Regions from separate parts of the Isoptericola sp. F-RaC21 genome, predicted to be linked through region 2. Evidence: riboswitches for the same ligand, from Rfam matches in the RefSeq annotation. Region 2 holds a riboswitch; each other region holds the start of a gene.

Region 1 (5,615 bases), on a different contig from region 2:
GGCGCGCATCACGCGGGCGAACGTCGCCACCGAGCCGATGCCCACCGCGATCGCCACCTTGACCGGCCCGAAGCCGAGCGCCGTGATGATCGCGAGGGACAGCAGGATGCTCGGGATCGCGAGCAGCACGTCGACCAGGCGGCCGATCACGTCGTCCACCCAGCCGCGCAGGAAGCCCGCGAGCAGGCCCAGCAGGGAGCCGACGACGAGCCCGACGACCACCGCGAGCGCCGTCGTGCGCAGCGTCAGCGAGGCGCCGTGCACCACGCGGGCGTAGACGTCCCGGCCCAGGTGGTCGGTGCCGAACCAGTGCGCGCCCGACGGTGCCTGGAGCCGGTCCGCGGGCACCCCGACGAGCGGGTCCTGGGCGGTGAACGCCTGCGGCACCACGGCCCAGGCCGCGACGAGGAGCAGCACGGCCACCGCGACGAGCAGCCCGGGGCGGCGCAGCACGTGGCGCGCGGCGCGCAGGCCACGGCGCGCCGCGGGCGTGCGCGGGTGCGCGGCCGCGGCGGACGTCCCCGCGGCGTCGGTGTCTGGGCGGGTGAGGGTCTGCAGCGTCATGCGGTCACCTCGTCGGGTCGGAGGGTTGCGGTGCGGGGCGACGGGGAACGACGCTCCGCCCGCAGCTGGATCCGCGGATCGAGCAGGGGGTAGACGAGGTCGACCACGAGCGTCACGACGACGAACACGAGCGCCGACAGCACGACGACCGCCAGCACCACGGGCACGTCCTGCTGGTTGACCGACTGCACGGTGAGCCGGCCGAGCCCGACGCGGGAGAACACCGTCTCGGTGACGACGGCGCCACCGAGCAGGCCGCCCACCATCACCCCGAGCACCGTGAACGCCGGGATGGCGGCGTTGCGCAGCGCGTGGGCGAGGTGCACCCGGGTGCGGCTCGCGCCCTTGGCCCAGGCCGTCTCCACGTACGGCTCGCCGAGCGTGCCGCGCAGGGAGCGCGACAGGATCTGGGCGAGCTGCGCCCCGGCCGGGACGGCCAGGGTGATCGTCGGCAGCACCAGGCTGACCGCTCCCTCGTTGCCGATCGCCGGGAACACCGGCACCCGGAACGAGAACCACTGCAGCAGCACCAGGCCGACGAAGAACGTCGGCAGCGCCACGCCGAGGGGCGGGAGGGCCGACAGCGCCTGCCGGAGGAACCGTGCCCGCGGGAACACGCTGGCCACGGCGACCGCCGTGCCGCCCACGACGGCGAGCACGAGCGCCGCGCCGGTGAGCTTGAGGGTCTCGGGCAACGCCTGCGCGACCATCGAGGTGGCGGACGCCCCGCTCACGTAGGAGGTGCCGAGGTCGCCGGTGAGCGCCGCGAGCAGCGCGTCGCCGTACTGCACGAGGAGGGGCCGGTCGAGGCCGTACTCGGCGCGCAGCGCGGCGAGCTGCGCCGGGTCGACCTGGCTCACCTCGCCGCCGCCGGAGGCGATCAGGGCGGCCGGGTCGCTCGGCAGCAGGTAGAGGACGAAGAAGGCGATCGTGAACGCCGCCCACAGGACGAAGATCCCCTGGCCGACGCGCCGCAGGAGGTAGCGGGTCATCTCAGGCCCCCGCGCCGTCGGTCACCCACGCGTCGTAGAAGTCCAGGCGCGAGCTCGCCTCGAACCCGAGGCCGTGGACGCGGTCGGCGGCGGCGATGGTGGTGGACAGCTCGTAGACGGGGATGGCGTGGCCGCGCTCGAGCAGGAGGCGCGACGCCTCGGTGACGAGCTTCTGACGCTGCTTCGGGTCCGTGGCGGCGGCCGAGTCGTCGAGGAGCCGGTCCACCTCCTCCGGGTCGCGCTGGTTGATGTTGCGGGCGTTCGCGGAGAAGATCGTGCGCAGCACGTCGGCGTCGGACCGGGTGAGGTTGTAGTAGTCGAAGTCGAAGTCGCCGGACTCCTTCGCGGCCTCCGACTCCGCCACGGTGACGTGCTTGAGCTGCAGGTCCACGCCGATCTGGCGCAGCTGCTGCTGGACCAGCTCGAGCGGCTCGGGCACCTGCCAGAACGTCACGGTCGTGCTGAGCCTGCGCCCGTCCTTCTCGCGGATGCCGTCGCTGCCGGGGACCCAGCCCGCGTCGTCGAGGATCTTCTCGGCGCCGTCCGGGTCGTAGGCGAGCAGGTCGTCGGCGCCCTCGAACAGGGGCGTGGAGTGCGACAGGACGCCGGTGGCCGGCTGGTCCTGCGGCGTCAGCACCGTGTCCACGATCTGCTGGCGGTCGATGCCCTTGCTGATCGCGGTCCGCACGGCCTCGTCGGACGCGAGCGGGCTGGACTCGTTCGGGAAAAGGTTGAACACGACGCCCGGGTTGGCGCGGTAGGACAGCCAGAACCCGTTGCCGTCGAACTGCGGCACGTCGACGGCGTTGAGCGCGGCGGTGGCGTCGATCTGCCCGGACTGCAGCGATCCGGTGCGCACGCTCGCCTCGGGGATGACCGTGAAGGTGACGGTGTCGAGGTACGCCTCGCCCGTGTGGGCGTTGGCCGCCGAGCCCCAGGCGTAGCCCTTGACCTTCTCCAGCACAATCTCCTGGTCCTGGGTGTACGACTTCACCGCGAACGGCCCGGAGCCGACGTACTCGCCGGCGCAGCGCTGCTCGGCGGACAGCTTCGCCGAGTCCGGCGACAGCAGCCCCAGCGAGAAGGTCGACGTCGCCTGCAGGAACTGCGCGCTGGGCTCGTCGAAGTCCACCCGCACGGTGTCCTCGTCCACCACGGTGGTCCCCGCGTACCCGACGAGGTACTGCGACCCGAGGGACGCGACCGCGCCGAGGTCGACGATGGCGTCGAAGTTGGTCTTCACCGCCGCCGCGTCGATCGGGGTGCCGTCGGCGAAGGTGGCGTCGTCGCGCAGGTGGAAGGTGTAGCTCGAGGCGTCGTCGTTCACCTCCCAGCTCTCCGCGAGCCAGGGCAGGATCTCGCCGGACTCCGGGTCCTGCGCCGTGAGGGACGCGACGGTCTGGCGCGCGGCGGCGATCGCGTCGTTGTTGCCGACCTGCTGCGGGTCGATGCAGTGCGAGTCGACCGTGATGGCGAACGACAGGTCGCCGCCGGCGACGGGCTCGGCGTCGTCCGAGGCGGCCGGGTCTGCGGCGTCGGCGCCGCCGGAGCACGCGCTCAGCAGCAGGGCGGCGGCCGAGACGGCCGCCGCGATCCCGACGGCGTGGCGGCGCGGGGTGCGCAGGGGGCGCGGGCGGCGCGGTGTGCGCGGTGTGGTGGTCATCGCGTGGCGTTCCTCGTGGTCGTGGCGGGTCGTCCCCCACGCCCGGCAGGGCCGGGCGCGGTCGTGGACGGCCGGAGCCGTGCTTACCCCGCCGCGGGCACGGCGGGGTCAGGTCGTTCCCGGAGCACCCCGTCACGTCGAAGGGTTGCTGGCCAGCGAGCCGGGCCTGGGTGCTGGCGCTCGTCACCTGGGCGGCAGGGAAGCCGCCGCGGCCCCGCGAGTCAAGGGTCGGGCGGCACGTCTCACATCACGGACGCGGACGAGGAGGCCGCGGACGCCGAAGGCCCCGCCGTCGGTGACGGCGGGGCCTTCGTGGGTGCGGTGGCGCTGGCTCGCCTCAGCGGGCCGGGTGCCGCAGGCGCGCGCCGAGCAGGTACAGCTCGCAGCCGAGGCACAGGCCCACGACGGCGTTCAGCGCGGCCGCGACGAACGCGAGCCCAGCCGCCCACGGCACGGCGGCGAGCACGCCCGCCAGGCCGAGGACGACGCCGACACCCGTCACGACGAGACCGACGAGCTGCGCGAACCGCGGCGGGCGCGGGTCCTCGAGCTCGGCGGGCGGCGCGAGCCGGGGTCGCACGAGGGCCTTGAAGAGCCAGCCCTGCACGGTGCCCTGCGCCCCGCGCACGACGCCCAGCAGGAAGCCCGCGGCGACGACGGCCAGCAGCACGAGGCCGGCCGTCGTCGCCCCGAGGAGCACGACGACGGCGAGCAGCAGCGCCGTGATGCCGGCGCCCACGCGCGGGCCGCGGGGGTCGATGCCGGCGGGGGCCTGCGTGCGGGTGGTCTCGCGGGTCATGGGCTGCTCCTCGGTGACGGGGTTTCGACAGGCTCAACCAGCGGTGGTGGGACGGGGGTTTCGACAGGCTCAACCGGCGGCGGGGACGACGGCGTCGAGGGCCTGGCGCGCCTGGGCGGGCGACATGCCGCCGCTGCTGCGGGCGGCCTGCACCCCGCTCGCGTCGAGCACCAGGACCGTGGGCGTGGCGAACGCGCCCAGCTCGCGCACGAGGTCCAGGTGGTCCTCGACGTCCAGCTCGTGGTGCACGACCCCGGGCTCGCGCTCGGCGAGGCCGCGCAGCACCCGGGCGGTGGCGCGGCAGGGGGCGCACACCTCGGCGGACAGCTGCACGAACGTCGCGCGCTCCCCCAGCCGGATCCCGCGGGCCGCCCAGTCCACGGCGGCGTCACGTCGCGCGGGGGCCGTGCGCACGCGCCCCTGGCGGGCCTTCCACAGCGCGCCGAGGACGACGGTCGCCAGGACCAGGGCGCCCAGCATCACGAGCTGGGTCGGCTGCACGGTCATGGTGTCCTCCGCACGCGTCGTCTCCTCACGCCGTCGACGTCGCGGACATTCTCCCCGCCGCCCACCATCCGGTCGACAGGGTGCCCGGATGTCGGACACCCCGTCGTCCGGTCAGACGGGCAGGGCAGCGGCGCGGTCGCCGGGCGGCGCACCGGCCGACGCCCCGGGCTGCTCCCCCGCCGTGAACCCCGCCGCCCGGCGCGCGTCGTCCGGGCCCCAGAGCGTCGTCGTGACCTCGGCGCGCACGAGGGGCGCGACCTCGGCGGCGAACCTCCGCAGCACGTCCTCCTGGTGGGACGGGTCCAGCAGGTGGTTCACCGAGACCGACTGCAGCACGTGCCCGAAGGTGCCGTGGTAGTCGAGGATCTTCTCCGCCACCCGCTCGGGCGACCCGACCAGCGCGGGTCCGCGCTCGACGGCGTCCTCGATCGTCTCGAAGGCCTGCGCCTTGCCGACGTGCGTGGCCGGGTCGTAGCCGCGCGCCCGCAGCCGCGCGACCTGCCCCTCGTACAGCGGCCGGTACTGCTCGATCGCCTGCTCCGTGGTGTCCGCGAGGAACAGCCCGCCCGACCCCGCGCCGACGAACCCGTAGGCCGGGTCGTGACCCGCGGCCGCGTACCGCTCGCGGTACCGGTCGATGAGCCGCCCGTAGCTCTCCCGCGGCTGCAGCGCGTTGGCGCTCACGATCGGGTCGCCCCACCGGGCGGCCAGGTCGACGGCGAACTCGCTCGTCGCGGACCCGTGCCAGATGCGGAACGCCCCGGCGTACGGGCGCGGCAGCGTGGTCGCGTGCTCGAGGGCGTGCCGGTGCCGGCCCGACCAGCTGACGTCCTCGGAGGAGAGCAGGAGCCGCAGCAGCTCGTAGTTCTCCTCGAGGTACTCGTACTGCCTGGCGATGTCGAGGCCGAGCAGCGGGTACTGCAGCTCCTCGTTGCCCTTGCCGATGACGATCTCCAGCCGACCCCGGGAGAGCTGGTCCACGGTGGCGAGGTCCTCGGCCACCCGGATCGGGTCGAGCAGCGACAGGACCGTGACGCCCGTGGAGAGCAGGATGCGCCGCGTCCGCGCCGCCACCGCGCCGAGGATCACG
Region 2 (5,615 bases):
AGGAGCGCCAGACGCGCTTCATCGGGTACGGCGGCATGCTCATGGAGTCGTTCGTCGCGATCATGGCGCTGGTCGCCGCGATCTCGATCGACCGCGGCGTGTACTTCGCGATGAACTCCTCGGCGGCCGCCACCGGCGGCACCATCGAGGGCGCGGTCGCGTTCGTGAACTCGCTCGGCCTCGCGGGCGTGAACCTCACGCCCGACACGCTGAGCACCCTGGCCAGCCAGGTGGGCGAGCCGTCGATCGTGTCCCGCACCGGCGGCGCCCCGACGCTCGCGCTCGGGCTGGCGCACATCATGCACCAGCTGGTGGGCGGCACCGCGATGATGGGCTTCTGGTACCACTTCGCGATCATGTTCGAGGCGCTCTTCATCCTCACCGCCGTCGACGCCGGCACGCGCGTGGCCCGCTTCATGCTGCAGGACACCATCGGCAACGTGGCCCCGAGGTTCAAGGACGTGAGCTGGCGGCCCGGGGTGTGGATCTGCACCGCGATCATGGTCGCGGGCTGGGGCACGATCCTCTACCTCGGCGTCACCGACCCGCTCGGCGGCATCAACACGTTCTTCCCGCTGTTCGGCATCGCGAACCAGCTGCTCGCGGCGATCGCGCTGGCCGTCGTGCTCGCCATCGTGGCGAAGCGGGGCCGCGCGTACTGGGCGTGGCTGTGGATCGTGGCCGTGCCGCTGGCGTTCACCGCCCTGATCACCATCTGGGCGTCGTTCGAGAAGATCTTCTCCGACGTGCCCGCGGTGGGGTACTGGGCGCAGCACCGGGCGTTCAAGGACGCGCTCGCCGCCGGCGAGACGTCGTTCGGGACGGCGCCCGACGTCGCCGCGATGGAGGCCGTGGTCCGCAACACCTTCGTCCAGGGCACCCTGTCGATCGTGTTCGTGGTGCTGTCGATCGTCGTGATCCTCGCGTCGCTGGTCGTGACGATCAAGGCGTTCCGCACCGGCGGCGGGGAGAACCACGAGGACCCGCCCGTCGTGTCGCGGCGGTTCGCGCCGGCCGGCCTGTTCGCCTCCGGCACCGAGAAGCAGATCGAGAAGCGGTGGGCCGACGCCGGCCTGCGGGAGTCCAGCGGTGCCGGGCACCACTGACGCCCGCGCCGGCAGCGTGCACGACGTCGCCCGGGCGCTGGCCCGGGCGACGTCGACCGCGGCGCGGAACCTGCGCTGGTACGTGCGGCAGGTGATGGGGGACGACGCCTACCGCACGTACGTCGCGCACGAGCGGTCCGCCCACCCGGACCGCGAGCCGATGGGCGAGCGCGAGTTCTGGCGCGAGCACTACGCCGAGCAGGACCGCAACCCCGGCTCCCGCTGCTGCTGACCGGGCGGGCACGACCCCGGCCGCTGCGCCAGGATGGCCGCGTGCGCGCGATCGTGTTCGAGTCCCACGGCGGCCCCGAGGTGCTGCACCTCGCCGACGTCCCCGACCCCCAGGCCGGGCCCGGTCAGGTGCGCGTGCGCGTCGAGGCCGCCGCCGTCAACGGCTGGGACGTGAAGTCCCGCGCGGGCGCCACCGGGGCGCCGGCGCCGGCGCGGCCGGTCGTGCCGGGGCTGGAGGTGGCGGGGGTCGTCGACCAGGTCGGCCTACCGGTCGAGGGCGGCACGACCGACGTCTCCCCCGGCGACCGCGTCGTCGGCTTCGCCGTCGGCGGCGGGTACGCGGAGCTCGCGCTGACGAAGGTGTTCGCGCGCGTGCCCGACGGCCTCGCCGCGACGGACGCCGTCACCCTGCCCGTCGCCGCGGAGGCCGCGACCCGCGTGCTGCGCCGGCTCGGCGTCCGGCCCGGCGAGATGCTGCTCGTGCACGGCGCGTCGGGGGCGGTGGGCGCGCTGGCCACCCAGCTCGCGGTGCGCCGCGGCGCCCGCGTGATCGGCACCGCGTCGCCGCGGGACCAGGAGCGGGTCGCCGCCCTCGGCGCGACGCCGACCCCTTACGGCGCCGGCCTGGTCGAGCGGGTGCGCGCCCTCGCCCCGGACGGCGTGGACGCCGTCCTCGACGCCTCCGGCGCGGGCGTCCTGCCCGACTCGATCGCCCTGCGCGGGGGCACCGACCGCATCGTCACCATCGCCGACGACGCCGCCGCGGACCTCGGCGTCGAGTTCAGCTCCCGGTCCGAGCGCGACGCCGGCGAGCTCGCGGAGGCCGTCGCCGCCCTCGCCCGCGGCGCCCTCGTGACCGCCGTCGGCGCGGTGCTGCCGCTGGCCGACGCGGCCCGCGCGCACGCGCTCGTCGAGTCCGGGCATCCCGGCGGCAAGGTCGTGCTGGTGCCCTGAGCAGGGCGTTCCCGCCCGCCCGGCCTCGGCGGCCGTCTCAGCAGGCGGTCTCATCCTCGACCGCATCGCGGATGCTGCGTACGATCGCGTGACAAGCCATCCAGAGCGGCCGAGAGTCCTGGCTCGACGACGCCGCAGCAACCCGTTCTCCGACGGAAGCCTCCCGAGGACGAAGGTGCTCACGCCAGGATCGATGGAGTGACGCATGGTCGCAGAGGCATCCCCTTCGCCCAACCCGGCAGCTCATCCGGCAGCCCAGCCGGCGCTGCCGGCACGCCCGACGGTCTCGTTCGAGCTCATGCCGCCGCGCCGGCCGGACGCCGCCCCCAAGTTCTGGGAGACGGCGCGCCGGCTCGTGGCCGCGCGCCCGGACTTCGTGTCCGTGACGTACGGGGCGGGCGGCGGTGACCGGGCGACCGCACGCCAGGTCGTGTCCACCCTGCTCGAGGGCACGCCCGTGCTGCCCGTGGCCCACCTGACCTGCGTCGGCGCGCACCGCGAGGACGTCTCCGCCGTCATCGACGACTTCCTCGACGCCGGCACCCGGGCGTTCCTCGCCCTGCGCGGGGACCCGCCGAAGGACCAGCCGGACTGGGAGCCTCCCGCCGACGGCGTCGCGTCCTCGATCGAGCTCGTGCACCTGCTGCGCGAGGTCGAGGCCCGGCGCTGCGCGACCGACCCCGGCGCCGCGCTGCGCGGGGCCGCCCGCCCGATGACGATCGCCGTCGCGACGTTCGTCGACGGCAACGTGCAGGCCGGCACCACCCGGGCCCAGGAGGTCCGGCGCCTCAAGGAGAAGCAGGAGGCGGGGGCGAGCTTCGCCATCACGCAGCTGTTCTACGAGGCCGACTCCTACACCGACTTCGTCGCCGAGGCCCGCGCGGCCGGGGTGACGATCCCGATCCTCGCCGGGCAGCTGCCCACGACCGAGCCGCGCCGGCTCCGTCGCGTCGAGGAGCTCACCGGCGTCCGCGCGCCCCGGCACCTGCTGGACGCGCTCGACGCCCAGCCGGACCCGGAGGCCCAGCACGCCTACGGGACCGCGCGCGCCGTGGAGCTCGCCCAGCGCGTGCTCGACGCGGGCGCCCCCGGCATCCACGTGTACACGTTCAACAAGTACCGTCCCGCTCTGGACCTGCTCGAGGGTGTCCACCTCGGCGGACCGGCGCCCTCCGACGCCTCGTCGGACGGCGCGGACCTGGCCAGAAGGCCGTGGGTACCGAGCATCCCGACCCAGGCTCCCGTCGTCTGACGGGCGCCCGACCTCTGGAGTGCTCATGTCCACCAGTTCCCCCGCCTTCCCGGGCGGCACCGTCCTCGGCTACCCGCGCATCGGGCGCCGCCGCGAGCTCAAGAAGGCCGTCGAGTCGTTCTGGGCCGGCCGCACCGACGCCGTCGACCTGGAGGTCACGGCCGGCGCGCTGCGCCGCGAGACCGCCCGCCGCCTCGTCGAGCTCGGGCTGAACCCCGACGACGGCTCCGTGCCCGGGTCGTTCTCCTACTACGACCAGGTGCTCGACGTCGTCGCGCTGCTGGGCGCCGTCCCCGAGCGGTTCCGCGACCTGCTCGACGACGAGGACGGCTCGCTCGAGCTGGACGGCTACTTCACCGTGGCCCGCGGCCGCGGCGAGGACGCCCCGCTCGAGATGACCAAGTGGTTCGACACCAACTACCACTACCTCGTGCCGGAGATCAGCGAGACGACGCCGGTCTCGTTCGCCGACCACCGCATCGTGCGCGAGTACGCCGAGGCCAAGGAGGCCGGCGTCACGACCCGCCCGGTGCTCGTCGGCCCGGTCACCTTCCTCGCGCTGTCGAAGGCGGCCGACGAGGCGGGCGACGGGTTCCACCCCCTCGACCGGCTCGACGACGTCGTCGCCGCGTACGCGGACCTGCTGCGCGCGCTGGCCGCCGTCGGCGTGCCGTGGGTGCAGCTCGACGAGCCCGCCCTCGTCACCGACTCCCTCGACGTGCCCGCCGAGCGGCTGCACGCGGCGATCGCCTCGGCGTACCGCACGCTGGCGACCGACCTCGCGACGGCCACCGACGACACTGCCTCTGAGGACACCGCGGGCGAGCGGCCCGCCATCCTCGTCGCCGCGCCGTTCGGCGGCCTCGGCGACGACGGCCTCGCCGTGCTCGCGGGCACCGACGTCGACGCTGTCGCGATCGATCTGGTCAAGGGCGCCGCTCCTGGCGGGCCGGTGCCCGGGCTCGAGGACAAGACCCTCGTGGCCGGCGTGATCGACGGGCACAACGTCTGGCGGGCCGACCTGGCCGCGAAGCTGGACGTCGTCGAGTCGCTGCGCGGCCTCGGCGCCGGGGCCCTCGCGGTCGGCACGTCGACGTCGCTGCTGCACGTGCCGCACGACGTCGAGGACGAGGTCTTCGGTGGCGGTCCGGGCACCACCCTCGACCCGCGCCTGCGCGACTGGCTGGCGTTCGCCGACCAGAAGGTCGGCGAGGTCGCGACCCTGGCCCGCGGGCTGGCCGGCGGCCGCGACGCCGTCGCCGACGCGCTCGCCGCGTCGTCCGCGGCCGTGGCCTCGCGCGCGACGGCGGCCGGCGTCGTCGTGCCCGCGGTGCGCGAGCGCGCGGCCGCACTGACCGACGCCGACTTCGCCCGCGGCCCGTACGCGGAGCGCGCCGCCGCCCAGGCCGCGCGCCTGGACCTGCCGCCGCTGCCGACGACGACGATCGGGTCGTTCCCGCAGACGCCCGAGATCCGCAAGGCGCGCGCCGCGTGGACCAAGGGCGAGCTGTCGGACGCCGACTACTCCGCCGCGATGCGGGCCGAGATCGCGCGCGTCGTGGCGCTGCAGGAGGAGCTGGGCCTCGACGTGCTGGTGCACGGCGAGCCGGAGCGCAACGACATGGTGCAGTACTTCGCCGAGCACCTCGACGGCTTCGCGGTGACGGCGAACGGCTGGGTGCAGTCGTACGGCTCGCGCTGCGTGCGCCCGCCGATCCTGTGGGGGGACGTGCAGCGGCCGGCGCCGATCACGGTCGAGTGGTCCGCGTACACGGCGTCGCTCACCGACAAGCCGGTCAAGGGCATGCTCACGGGCCCGGTGACGATCCTCGCGTGGTCGTTCGTGCGCGACGACCAGCCGCTCGGCGACACCGCGAACCAGGTCGGCCTCGCGCTGCGCGACGAGATCGCGGACCTCGAGGCCGCGGGCATCCCCGTCGTGCAGGTGGACGAGCCCGCGCTGCGCGAGCTGCTGCCGCTGCGGCGCGCGGACCAGCCCGCGTACCTCGACTGGTCCGTCGGGTCGTTCCGGCTCGCGACGTCCGGCGTCGAGCCCGCCACCCAGGTCCACA
Region 3 (5,615 bases), on a different contig from region 2:
CCGGGAGCTGGGGTTCGTCCGCAACGGTGTCGCGCGTTCCCTGGCCGCCGGCCGGAGCTCGACGCTGGGCTTCGTGATCATCGACCTCGCGAACTCGTACTTCCTCGACATCGCGCGGGGCGCCGAGGCGGAGGCGGGCCGAGCGGGCCTGAACCTGCTGCTGGCGAACTCCGACATGTCGGAGGAGAAGCAGCGCACGTACGTCGACCTGTTCGTGGAGGACCGGGTGGCGGGCATCCTCGTGGCGGCGAACCACGGGTCGACGCAGGACCTGCGCCGGTCGGCCCCGGGCGTGCCGCTCGTCGTCGTCGACGCCCCCGGCGACCACGCGGACGTCTGCTCCGTCGTGCCGGACAACGAGCTCGGCGGCTACCTCGCCGCGTCGCACCTCATCGAGCACGGCCGGCGCCGGCTCCTGTTCGCCGGCACGACCGAGCTCGTGCCGGTCCGCGACCGCCTGCTGGGCGTCGAGCGCGCCGTCGCCGAGCACCCGGGCGTGCTCCTCGAGGTCGAGCAGACGGGCAACGTCCAGGTGGAGGACGGCCGGCGCGTGGGGGACGACCTCGTGCTGCGCGACCCGCGCGAGCGGCCCGACGCCGTCGTCGCCGCGGCCGACCTCCTGGCCCTGGGCGTGCTCCAGTCGCTGCTGCTGTCGTCGTCGCTGCGCGTGCCCGACGACGTGGCGATCATCGGCTACGACGACAACCGTGCCGCGTGGGACTCCGCCGTCCCGCTGTCCACGGTGCGCCAGCCGGGGGAGGCCGTCGGCCGGGAGGCGGTGCGGCTCCTGCTGGAGGAGCTGGCGACCGGCCCGGAGCGGCACCCGCACCGGCTCGTCACGTGCGAGCCGCGGCTCGTGGTGCGCGCGAGCACGGTGGGCGGCGCCTCGGCGGGCGCCTGACCGCAGCGGCGTCTCCGCTCAGGTGCCCGGTCGAGCCGTGGGGCCGCCGTCCAGCACGTCGCGGACGCCCGTGCGCAGGCGCTCGGTGTCGTCGAGGTCCACCGGGCGCAGCCGCCGGGGGAGGGACGCGACGACCAGCGCGTAAGCGTCCAGGACCAGCTCCTCGACGAGCTCCGGCGTGATGCCGGGGCCGGCGGCCACCGAGATCCAGTGCCGCTTGTTCATGTGGTAGCCGGCGGTGACGTGCGCGTGCTCCTGGCGCAGTGCCTCGGCGTCGTCGGGCGCGCACTTCAGCGTGACCAGGGGCGTCCCGGTGGCGTCGGTGGTCATGCAGAACACCTTGCCCTGCACCTTGAAGACGTCGTGCTCGGGCCCGAACGGCCACGTGCGGGTGGTGCCGGGCAGCGCGAGCGCCACCTCGGCGGCGAGGTCCTGGTGCTGCGTGGGGCCCACGGCGGGTCAGTCCTGCCGCGACGCGCGCAGGGCGTCGCCCTCGACCTCCGCGGCGCTCCAGAAGTTGCGCAGCATCTCCTCGGGGGTGAGCAGCGCGTCGCGGTGCTCCGCCGGCTCCTCGGCGCCGGCGATGGCCTTCACCTCGTCGTGGATCCGCTCCATGGAGCTGTCGAGGGAGGAGGCGACGTCGGCGGCGAGCTTCAGCGAGTCCGTGAGATGGCGCGGCACGTCGCGCGCGTACTTGTAGTAGATCTTGTGCTCCAGGCTGGCCCAGAAGTCCATGGCGATGGTGCGCAGCTGGATCTCCACGACGACGTCCTCGACCCGGTCGGACAGGTACACGGGGACCTGCACGATGAGGTGCAGCGACTTGTACCCGTTCGGCTTCGGGTGGGCGATGTAGTCGCGCTCCTCCAGGACCGTGAGGTCGGCCTGGTTCATGAGCATGTCCCGCACCTTGTAGATGTCGGAGACGAAGCTGCAGGTGACGCGGACGCCGGCGACGTCGAACATGTGCTCGCGGACGCCCTCGGGCGTCAGCGGGATGCCCTTGCGGCGGCACTTGGCGACGATCGACTCGAGCGACTTCAGGCGCGAGCTGACGTGCTCCACCGGGTTGTAGTTCTGCATGTGCCGGAACTCGTCGCGCAGGATCGAGATCTTGGTCATGACCTCGTCGATCCCGAACTTGTACGTCAGCACGAGGCGACGCAGCCGGTCGACGAGCGCCCGGATCTCGGCCGCGTCGGGGGAGTGGTGCTGCGCGTCCGGTGCGGGATCCTGCCGGGGGTCCTGAGGTGCGTCCTGCCCTGCGTCCTGGCTCACGGCACCACGGTAGACGGGATCGGGCGGGGCCGAGTATCCGATAAAGCCGGTCGGAACTGTTCGGTATGCGAGACGGTCCGGGGAATTCGTTGACACCCCCCTTCCGGGCACCTACGTTCCTGCGCACCGGGTCGGACGACCGCGGCGCCGCGAGGCGGCGCGGCCGCACGCCCCGGGTGGTCATGAGCTCCGACGCGAAGCCCCGGCTCGTCGGACGGCAACCCCCAGCGCGGGTGGGTGCCCCGGGTGAGGACCAGGCCCGCCGTCGCCGACGGCACGGCAACACGCGACCCCCGCCCCGGCGGGAGCAGGAGAGGACGAGCATGCACCGCGACGCCACCACCGTGCGCCCCCTGTCGTCCCGGCCCCGGCAGATGCCGAGCACGTCCGGCGCGCCCACCTCGGCGACGCCCGCCCCGGTGGCGCCGGCGCCGGCGTGGTGTCGACGCCGCTGATCGCGGCCTGAGCGTCCGCCGCCCCCGCGGCCGGACCTCGTCACGGCCCGGCGCTCGCCGGGCCGGGCCCGCAGACGCCCCGCCCGCCATTCCCCGGCGGGCCATCCCCTCCTGCCCCCTTTCCGGCGGCGGTACGCACCCGTGGGTCCACGACCCGCGCCCGAGTGCGCCCGCCCGCCGCGCCTCGATCGGAGCCGACGTGCCGTACTCCCCGTCCACGACCTCGTCCACCAGCTCGTCCGCCGCCTCGTCCGCCGCCTCGTCCCCCCTCGTCCTCGGTGTCGACCTCACGGCCGCCGGCGCCCGCCCGGGAGTCCACCGGGCGCGCGGCATCGTGCAGCCGCGGTCGTTCGACGGCGAGCGGTTCGTGCAGCTCGTGCGCACCGCCGACGCCGGCGGCCTCGACCTCGTCACCCTCGACGAGGGCTTCCTGCTGCACCCCGGCCGGCGGCAGGTGACCGGCCGCCTCGACGCCGCCGTCGCCGCCGCCCGGGTGGCGCCGCACACGAGGCGGGCGGGGCTCGTCGCCGCCGTCGACACCGCGCACGTGGACCCGGCGCACGTCGCCCAGGCGATCGCGCGGGTGGACCAGGCCAGCGCCGGCCGGGCCGGGTGGCAGGTCGGCCTCCCGGCCGGCGCCGTCGTGCAGGACGACGCCTGGGCCGCGCAGGCCCTGGGCGCCGCGGCGCAGGTGGTGCGGCACTGGGACGGGCAGGCGGCCGGGGCCACGGGCGACACCGCCGGCGGCGTCGCCGTCGACGACGACGGACGCTTCCGGGTGGACCACGACGGCATCCGGTTCGCGGTGCGCCGCCACCGCCCGGCCGAGGGCGAGGGGCCCGCCGGCCACCGGGACGCCGCCCCGCGGCAGGGCCGCCCGCCCGTCGTCGTCTCCGTCCGCAGCGAGGCGGCGCTCCACCTCGCCGCCCGGACGGCGGACGTCGTGCGCGTCGCGGCCACCGCGCCCGCGCGCGCGGTCCGGCTGCGCTCCCAGGTGCGCGACGCGGCCGAGGCGGCCGGCCGCGACCCCGACACGCTGCGCGTGCTCACCGAGGCGTACGTGGTCCTGGCCGAGGACCGCGCCAGCGCGCAGGCGCGGCTGGAGCTCGTGGAGGCCCTCGAGGGCCCCGAGATCTCCGGCGGGCTGCTGGTGGTGGCGGGGACCCCCGACGACCTCGCCGAGACGATCGTCGACTGGCGGGACGCCGGGGCCTCCGACGGGTTCCTGCTGCGGCCGTCGTCGCTCGGCCCCGACCTGGACGCCCTCGTCGACGGCGTCCTGCCGCGGCTCGTGCGCGACGGCGTGCGGGCGGTGGCGTCCCCGGCGCCGCGCACCCTCCGCGCGACCCTCGGGCTCCCCGACGACGGCGCGGCAGGTCCTCGGCCCGCCGGCGCCCCGGCCGCCGCGCGCACCCGGCCTCGCGGTCGCACCGCCGACTCCCGGCTGGTGCGCGCGTGACCGCCCGACCCGGCGCCCGCAGGCCCGCCGCCGCTCCCCGTCCTGCTGTCCGACCCGCTGCACACCGCGACGCTGCCCGCCCCTCGACCGGAGGCCCCCGATGACCGTCACCGACGCACCGCGTGTCCGCCCCGCCGACCCTGCCGCCGACCCCGCCGCCGACAGTCGCGCCCGCCGGCGCGCCGCCCGCGAGCGGGAGCTCGCCCTGCCGCACGGCTGGTTGAGCCTGGCGGGCTTCCACTGGCTGCCGTCCCGGCCGGAGCCGCTGCCGGGGGTGCCCGGACTCTGGCTCGCGGACGAGGCCGGTGCCCACCTGCGCCCGGCCGAGGCGGACGGGCCGCTGGTCCAGGGGCCCGACGTCGTCGCCGGCGCCTACGACGGCGACGTGCCCGAGGGCGGCAGCGTCCAGGTGGGGACGTTCCTGCCGGTCGGTCGCGAGCCCCTCGACCGGGCCGGCGACCCGACGACCGGCGAGACGGCCGCGGTGGCGATCGAGCTCGTGCGACGCACGGGGCGCCTCGCGATCCGGCTGCGCGACCCGCACGCCCGCGCCCGCCTCGACTTCGCCGGCGTGCCCGCCTTCGACCACGACCCGTCGTGGGACCTCGAGGCGCCCGTCCGCCTGTACGAGGCGCCGCGCGACGTCGTCGTCGGGGCCGCCCGGCCCGGCCTGGTGCACCGGCTGCAGGCGGTCGGCGAGGTCGACCTGACGCGCGGCGACCGGACCGTCACGCTCCTGCTGACCGGCGCCCCCGGCGCGGCCCCGACGCTGCTCTTCAGCGACGAGGCGCCGGGGGTGGCGCCCTGGCGGACGGCGCGCCCCGAGCTCCCCGAGGGCCTGGCCCCGGGTGCCACGGGCGTCGCGCGCCTCGACCTCAACGACGCCCTCAACCTGCCGTACGCGTTCAGCGACCACGGCACGTGCCCCGCCCCGCCGCCCGGCAACCATGTCCCGTTCGCCGTCACGGCGGGGGAGAGGTCGCCCCGATGACCGCCGTCACGACCCCGGGCGCCCGGACCCCCGCGCCCCCGGCGCCCGCGCAGGACGCCGCCGCCACCCCCTACTCCCACCTGCGCATCGTCCCCGCCCGCCACCCCGGGCGGTGGGTCGCGACCGCCGGCGTCGCGGTGCTGCTGGCGATGGTCGTCAGCTCGCTGCTCACCAACGACCGCTGGGAGTGGGACGTCGTCGCGCAGTACCTCACGTGGCCCTCGATCCTGTCCGGGGCGTGGGCGACGATCCGGCTCACCGCGGCGGCGTCGGTCGTGGGCTTCGCGCTGGGCACCGTCCTGGCGCTCATGCGGCTGTCGCGCTCCCCGCTGCTGGTCGGCGTGTCGTGGGCGTACACGTGGGTGTTCCGCTCCGTGCCGCTGCTGCTGCAGCTGCTGCTCTGGTACAACCTCGCCTACCTGTACCCGCACCTGAGCCTCGGCATCCCCTTCGGCCCCGAGTTCCTCTGGTTCGACACCCTCGGCGTGGTCGACAAGTTCGGCGCCGCCATCCTCGGCCTGGGGCTCTCGC

Evidence for each region. Region 2 has a riboswitch for S-adenosylmethionine ahead of AAG589_RS18330 (methylenetetrahydrofolate reductase). Riboswitches for the same ligand answer to the same signal wherever they lie in the genome.
Region 1: linked by a shared signal. The riboswitch ahead of AAG589_RS03210 (ABC transporter substrate-binding protein) and the one ahead of AAG589_RS18330 (methylenetetrahydrofolate reductase) in region 2 are both predicted to bind S-adenosylmethionine.
Region 3: linked by a shared signal. The riboswitch ahead of AAG589_RS03150 (LLM class flavin-dependent oxidoreductase) and the one ahead of AAG589_RS18330 (methylenetetrahydrofolate reductase) in region 2 are both predicted to bind S-adenosylmethionine.

Annotation. Positions count from the first base shown of each region.
Region 1 covers NZ_JBCFYX010000001.1:690,055-695,669, reverse strand. Annotated here, with positions in the region: gene AAG589_RS03220 (ABC transporter permease) at 1-564, opposite strand, end outside; gene AAG589_RS03215 (ABC transporter permease) at 561-1,556, opposite strand; gene AAG589_RS03210 (ABC transporter substrate-binding protein) at 1,558-3,219, opposite strand; SAM riboswitch class IV at 3,294-3,407, opposite strand; gene AAG589_RS03205 (DUF4395 domain-containing protein) at 3,557-4,018, opposite strand; gene AAG589_RS03200 (TlpA family protein disulfide reductase) at 4,088-4,525, opposite strand; gene AAG589_RS03195 (LLM class flavin-dependent oxidoreductase) at 4,637-5,615, opposite strand, start outside.
Region 2 covers NZ_JBCFYX010000005.1:16,133-21,747, forward strand. Annotated here, with positions in the region: gene AAG589_RS18315 (carbon starvation CstA family protein) at 1-1,106, shown strand, start outside; gene AAG589_RS18320 (YbdD/YjiX family protein) at 1,090-1,338, shown strand; gene AAG589_RS18325 (NADP-dependent oxidoreductase) at 1,380-2,291, shown strand; SAM riboswitch class I at 2,385-2,491, shown strand; gene AAG589_RS18330 (methylenetetrahydrofolate reductase) at 2,497-3,543, shown strand; gene metE (5-methyltetrahydropteroyltriglutamate--homocysteine S-methyltransferase) at 3,569-5,615, shown strand, end outside.
Region 3 covers NZ_JBCFYX010000001.1:677,859-683,473, forward strand. Annotated here, with positions in the region: gene AAG589_RS03135 (LacI family DNA-binding transcriptional regulator) at 1-901, shown strand, start outside; gene AAG589_RS03140 (MmcQ/YjbR family DNA-binding protein) at 920-1,354, opposite strand; gene AAG589_RS03145 (GTP pyrophosphokinase) at 1,361-2,179, opposite strand; SAM riboswitch class IV at 2,358-2,471, shown strand; gene AAG589_RS03150 (LLM class flavin-dependent oxidoreductase) at 2,834-4,093, shown strand; gene AAG589_RS03155 (DUF1684 domain-containing protein) at 4,194-5,084, shown strand; gene AAG589_RS03160 (amino acid ABC transporter permease) at 5,081-5,615, shown strand, end outside.